Regions from separate parts of the Solibacillus sp. FSL R5-0449 genome, predicted to be linked through region 1. Evidence: riboswitches for the same ligand, from Rfam matches in the RefSeq annotation. Region 1 holds a riboswitch; each other region holds the start of a gene.
What was found. A riboswitch is a leader RNA that binds a small molecule or an ion and turns the genes downstream of it on or off. The one in region 1 is predicted to bind thiamine pyrophosphate.
Positions count from the first base shown of each region.

Region 1 (2,270 bases):
AATGGTCGTGAGTACGTTTATTTATATTATCAGTCACGGGGACTTCTTTGGTTTTCATAAAGCTGAATTAAGTGATGAAAGAGTTATGCTCGTCCACTTTGCAGAAATTATTGTATGTGGTGCTACTCTGTTTATTTTAATTTTTACATTAATCAATGCGCTATATGCATATTTTTAAGTGGCGTGCTACTATCGGCAATAGGCACACCCCGTTAAATTATCGCATACTTTAACTACAATAAAAAAGAGGTGAACGATTGAATCCGAATCATGTTTCAGCGCAACCGCAGTTTACATTCGATCTTAATAAAAACCCGTTGTTCATTAAAGACCAGCATAATTTTATTAATGTAATGGGTGTCAACCAGTTGAATACGCTGGATAATATATCGCTGCTTGATATTTATTTGAGTGCCAATAATGTCATTGAGCCGCACTACCATCAAAATGCGGCGGAACTTGTTTACTGTATCACGGGAAGGGCGATTGTTTCGATTTTGAATCCTTTTACGAAACAGCTGATGCATTTTCCGATTAGCCCCGGTCAAGTGGCGAACGTTCCTCAAGGGTGGTGGCATTACGAAGTTGCTACGCAAAACAACACGCATCTGCTTGCCATTTTTAATGCTCCGACACCTGAAGTGATTTTAGGTTCCGACCTGCTTAAGCTGACACCGGCAAATATTATGGCCCATACTTATGGCATGAATGAAAATCTGTGGCAGCAGGCAGTTGCACCTGTCCGACCTAATACTTTCATCGGTCCGCCAAACCCTTGGCAGCACGCCCAGCCCGCTAATTATGGCGGCGGATATGAGCAGTGATTGCACTCGGTCAAAGGGAGTAAGTTTCAAAAAAGTGCTTGCATTGTGAAGTGGTCATGTTATGATTATTGTGAAATTAACCTAATATTGGAAGCAGATAATCTGCTCGTCAAACTACTAGGGGCGCCTTTTGGCTGAGAAGTACCCTTTGCACCTGATCTAGGTAATACTAGCGTAGGAAAGTAGTGTCGATTCCCTATTTTTATTTTTTTTATAGGCTACGATACCACTTTCTTCATTGAAAGTGGTTTTTTTGTTGCAAAAATTAATGTAAAGGATGGATGGTTGAAATGAATAAAACGAGAAAGCTTACATACTCCGCGATTATAGCAGCGATTACAACGATTCTCAGCAGTATGGTGTATATCCCATTAGGATTCGCGAAAATTTTTCCGATACAGCATTTTGCCAATGTCGTCTCGGCCGTACTTCTCGGTCCATGGTATGCGGTATTGCAGGCGTTTCTTACATCAACGTTAAGAAACTTGATGGGGACAGGCAGTCTATTTGCTTACCCTGGAAGCATGATTGGTGCCCTTCTCGCGGCATTGTTGTTTGCGAAAACGAAGAAGCTGGCGTTTGCCGCTTTGGGTGAAGTGGTCGGGACAGGGTTACTTGGTGCAATGGCTACTTATCCGATTGCGATATTATTTTTAGGTCAGGAAGCGGCGCTGTTCGGTTTTGTCCCGGCCTTTATGATGAGTTCGTTTGCGGGTGCAATTTTAGGCTATGGCTTGCTGAAAGTGATGGTGAAAAACCGGGCGTTTGGCGGGATGCTTAATGCGGGGTGAGTCGCTGAGGTTGGGGCGGTTTTATTAGAAGATTTTCGGTGGTTATTAGAACATTTGGGTGGGTTATTAGAACAATTTTTTGCTAGAGAATTTTTTGTATTATTGTATCGATTTTATTAGAAGAATTGGTGCGGTTATTAGAACTTTTGCGGGTTATATTAGAACAATTTATTTATAGAGATCTGTTTTCACCGGCTTACCGATTTTATTAGAAGATTTGAGCGTTTATTAGAACTTCCGGGCGGGATATTTGAAGATCTGCGGACGATATTAGAACATATGACAGACTTATTAGAACAACCGATACTTATATTAGAACATCTCACTTTTATTAGAAGATTATAAAATATATTAGAACAACTCAGACCTTTATTAGAAAATGAAGAGCCGGGTATCAATCAACGCATGACACCCGGCTCATTTCATTAAGCTAAATTAATCTGCCACGACACGCCGTAACGGTCATTGAGCCAGCCGAACTTCTTACTGAAACCGTAATCCCCGATTGGCATTAGCGGATGGCCGCCTTCAAGCAGTTTTTCATACAGATAGTCGGTTTCCTCTTCTGTATCACATGTAATAAAAATAGAAAACGACGGGGTGAAGTCAAATTCATGTTTCAAATTGCTGTCAATGCACATAAATTCCTGACCTT
Region 1 is NZ_CP150239.1:2,718,768-2,721,037, forward strand. It holds gene MKY27_RS13600 (nucleotidyltransferase) at 1-178, shown strand, start outside; gene MKY27_RS13605 (cupin domain-containing protein) at 258-824, shown strand; TPP riboswitch at 934-1,022, shown strand; gene thiW (energy coupling factor transporter S component ThiW) at 1,115-1,615, shown strand; gene MKY27_RS13615 (VOC family protein) at 2,041-2,270, opposite strand, start outside.

Region 2 (2,270 bases), 830 kb from region 1:
ACTTTGATAGTGGATACTAAATTTTATTCTGAGAATATGGTAGCAAGGTTTAAAGGTGGGGTTGCAAAACAAAAATCTGGTAATCTTTATCAAATATTTACGTATATAAATAATTGGAAAAATGATCCAGGTGAAACGGTAGCAGGTATGTTACTTTATGCGAAAACTACCGCATTAAATCAACCAAATCATATTTATCACATTAAAGGTAATCCAATTTATGTCGTATCTCTAAATTTACAGCAAGATTTTAAAGGTATAAAGAAAGACCTATTAGCATATGCTCATCAATTTTTTGCATTAATGAAGGGGGTAAATCAATGAAAGAAGTTATATCCTTACCAGCTGCACAAACAATGGATTTGATTAAAAAGTATCTAATACACGCCCATCCTCATCCGAGGAAATATAAGGAAGCACAATATATGACGTTCAGAAAAGTCGGTGGTGTTATGGATACATTATACAGTATTGAAAATGAGCTAGTTTTAAAGCCTGAAGAACAAAATATATATGAGCAGATCAGCTTTTTAAACACTGATATTAAAGAGCGACTTCGAGGTTATATAAATGAACGGAAATATACTTTTGGATTTGGTGAAAAGGAAGATTATAAGTTTTATATTCTAAAAATCGAAAAGAATTTGAACCATTTACCAATTCCAAAAGAAGGTAATATGCAGTCCCATACTTATTATACTTATAACGAAATTACCCACGGGAAAAGAGAGATAACAAGAGAATCACAGTTAAAGAAAATTAAGATAATATAAATTTATGAGAGATATAGTTAGACCACTAGAAGTGCAATACAATATTCACATGTTTAGTTTTGAACTCGTCCGTTATCATTTCTCTATTGCTTTTTTAAATAGGAAAAAGCAACGCAAACAGATGCTGATTAAATTAATGAGAATTTCGTTTATTAGGCGTGATAAAGATTGGGGTAAATGTGTAATATTAAATATCTATACAGTAGGCTATTTCCAGTTTAACTTATGAGTACTTGTTTTATTGAACCCATTTTGATAGAATCAATCTAATTAAATGCATTTGCAGGGGGACACAATGTGTTGAGAAGGTAAAACCTGACCCTTAGAACCTGACCGTTAATACGGACGTAGGGAGCAAAGTACATATCTATTTTTCTGTACTTACTATGGCTCCGCGTAATTTACGTGGAGCTTTTCTTATGCAAATACTTTAATTGCAGGGGGACACATTCGTGTTGAGAAGGTTAAAACCTGACCCTTAGAACCTGACAGTTAATACTGACGTAGGGAGCAATTATAGGTGTAGTATACACTTTTTTGGCGTCTCTATATTAATAGAGACGTTTTTTGCACTTACGTCCATCTAAATCCAGCGAGGAGGAAAACGGATAGAGTTTTATGGGAAGTTTGAAAATGGTCTGGTTATTCAAACAACTGACAAAAAATAATTAGGGGGAAATGATGATGAAATTACATGAACAAACCGTTTTAGTTACAGGCGCAAGTAGAGGTGTTGGAGAAGAACTCGTAAAAGCATTTGTCAAAGAGGGAGCTAATGTCGTACTGAATTATTATAAGAGTGAGGAAAAAGCGCAACATTTAGCACAAAGTTTGGGTTCTCAAGTTATCGCTTTACAAGCAGATATCCGCAATCAACAAGAAGTGAAGCAAATGGTTAAAAAGGCAAAAGAGTATTTTCATACCCCGATTACAACCATTGTTAATAATGCATTGATTGATTTTGAATTTAATCCACTCACACAAAAAAATGTGTTTGGGCTTCAATGGACCGATTACAATAAGCAATTTGAAGGAACGATTAAGGGTGCTTTAAATAGTATTCAAGCATGCATTGAGGATATGAAAGAACTGGAATTTGGTCGTATTATTAATATTGGGACAAACTTATTTCAGAATCCGGTAGTAGCTTATCATGAATATACAACAGCTAAAGCAGCATTGCTCGGATTTACACGTAACATGGCGAAAGAGTTAGGGGAGTATGGCGTTACAGTCAATATGATGTCTGGTGGACTATTAAAACAAACGGATGCAAGTAAAGTGACAACAGCAGAAGTATTTCAATTGATTGAAAACATAACCCCTTTACAAAGAGTGGCAACACCAAAAAATTTAGCGGAAGTGGCATTATTCTTTGCATCTCCTTGGGGAAGTGCCATCACTGGGCAGAATTTAGTCGTTGATGGCGGTCTTGTAATGGATTAAGAGCAAACTTATATCTCTCTTTAAGATGAATCCTACTGATAGGCTTACTGG
Region 2 is NZ_CP150239.1:1,884,053-1,886,322, reverse strand. It holds gene MKY27_RS09235 (restriction endonuclease) at 1-324, shown strand, start outside; gene MKY27_RS09230 (hypothetical protein) at 321-773, shown strand; TPP riboswitch at 1,048-1,144, shown strand; TPP riboswitch at 1,202-1,300, shown strand; gene MKY27_RS09225 (3-oxoacyl-ACP reductase) at 1,458-2,219, shown strand.
Region 2: it holds a riboswitch for thiamine pyrophosphate, as region 1 does, so the genes downstream of both, MKY27_RS09225 (3-oxoacyl-ACP reductase) here and thiW (energy coupling factor transporter S component ThiW) in region 1, are expected to answer to the same signal.

Region 3 (2,270 bases), 390 kb from region 1:
AAAAAAGCGATTCAAAAAGGTGCGGACGGTATCATTGCAGTAGCAGCAGGTGCAGGAGGCCATGCCGGTCAGCAGAGCCCATTTGCGCTTATACAGGAAATCCGCGAATGGTTTGACGGTCCGTTAGCATTATCAGGATCCATCGCACGAGGCCATTCCGTATTGGCAGCACAGGCGATGGGTGCTGATTTCGGCTATATTGGCTCACCATTTATCGCGACTGAAGAAGCTTTTGCGCGTCAAGAATATAAACAGATGATTGTGGATAGTACAGCAGAGGATATTATATACAGTAATTTATTTACAGGAATCCACGGAAATTATTTGAAAGGCTCTATTATGAATGCGGGGATGGATCCAAATAATCTCAAAGAAAGTGATCCTTCTGCGATGAACTTTAACGATAATAACGCAAAAGCCTGGAAAGATATTTGGGGAAGCGGGCAAGGAATTGGTGCAATTAAAGAGATTACCTCTACCCAGCAATATGTTGATAAACTGGCTGAGGAATATGCGCAGGCTTATCAAGAAATGACTGGTAAACGATCGACAGTAGCCCATTTACAATAGTCAACGTCGATTGCGGTAAAACAAAGATGCTATTTTCTCTAAGGGGAAATAGCGTTTTTTTCTGAGCACTAAAAATAGCTTTACTTTCTGGAATGATTCCCTAAATATAGTAGTAATTTCATAATTTTTCGAATTCCCTTGCCCGGGTTGAATTAATTTGTTACACTCTGGGTAATTAAATGCATTTGCGGGGGGACACAGCAGTGTTGAGAAGGTTAAAACCTGACCCTTAGAACCTGGCCGTTAATACGGACGTAGGGAGCAAAGTACACGCTATACATATGTACTTACTTTGACTCCGCGTATCCTTTACGTGGAGTCTTTCTTTTGCAAATATACACGCATTTGATTTGCGGGGGGACACAGTAGTGTTGAGAAGGTTAAAACCTGACCCTTGGAACCTGGCCGTTAATACGGACGTAGGGAGCAATGAAAAGTGGTACTTACACTTTTTGGGGACGTCTCTCTATATAGAGGCGTCTTTTTTTGTGCTTCCGCCAACAAAAAGGAGGAGTAACAATGGGATTTTGTGAAAAGGTAAGGAAAGAAACGGATTTTTATTGGGAGGCTAGCTTCTATCATCCATTTGTACAAGGGATTGCAGATGGAAGTTTACCGCTGGAGAAGTTTAAGTTTTATATGCTGCAGGATGCATATTATTTAAAACATTATACGAAAGTTCTTGCTCTTGCAGCTGCAAAAGCGACTACGGATGACGATGTTCAATATTTTCTGCAAACAGCAAAATTTATTCATGACGCAGAGTTGGAGTTGCATCGTACAACGTTTAAAGAATTAGGCGTGACAGCGGATGATTTGGAGCAATTCGAAGCGGCTCCAGCAGCCTATAACTATGTAAGCCATATGTATAATGCGGTGCATAACGGAGATGTAGCTGAAGCATTTGCGGCAATTTTACCTTGCCCGTGGCTGTATCAGGAAATTGGGCAAAGGTTAAAAGATGCACGCCCGAATGTCCCCCTTTATGAACAATGGATTGCACTCTATGCGTCCGAGGAGATGCTACAAAATATTGAAATACAAAAGTCAATGCTGGATCGATATGCGAAAGAACAACCAGCAAAGGTAAAAGTCTTGCAGGAACATTTTAAGAAAAGCTGTTATTACGAATGGATGTTTTGGGAGATGCCTTGGACGAAGCAAAACTGGGAACAAGGGGTGTATGTCAATGAGCCTGCAAGCAATTCATAAAAATCAGCCGTTAGTACATTGCATTACAAATTATGTCGTCGCAAATTTTACAGCGAATGGTTTGCTTGCGGTAGGTGCCTCACCGGTAATGGCGGATGCGATCGAAGAAGCGGGAGAAATGGCTGCTCAGTCAAGTGCATTACTTTTAAATTTGGGTACTTTGAATGAACGGACAGTAGCATCGATGAAGGAAGCAGGATTTAGCGCAAATAAGCATCATACTCCGGTTGTTCTGGATCCAGTAGGAGTAGGGGCAACAAAGTTTCGAATTGAGACAGCACGACAATTGCTCTATCTTCTAAAGATTGATGTTATCCGCTGCAATATTGGAGAATTGGCGGCTTTTGCGGGAGCGGATTGGACTTCCAAAGGTGTTGATAGCGGTAATGGACATATCGATGTTGCAGCGACGGCCAAACAGCTGGCGAATCACTATCAATCTATTGTAATCGTTACAGGAGAACAAGATGTGATTACGGATGGGGAAA
Region 3 is NZ_CP150239.1:2,327,147-2,329,416, reverse strand. It holds gene MKY27_RS11615 (nitronate monooxygenase family protein) at 1-570, shown strand, start outside; TPP riboswitch at 750-848, shown strand; TPP riboswitch at 915-1,013, shown strand; gene tenA (thiaminase II) at 1,090-1,782, shown strand; gene thiM (hydroxyethylthiazole kinase) at 1,760-2,270, shown strand, end outside.
Region 3: it holds a riboswitch for thiamine pyrophosphate, as region 1 does, so the genes downstream of both, tenA (thiaminase II) here and thiW (energy coupling factor transporter S component ThiW) in region 1, are expected to answer to the same signal.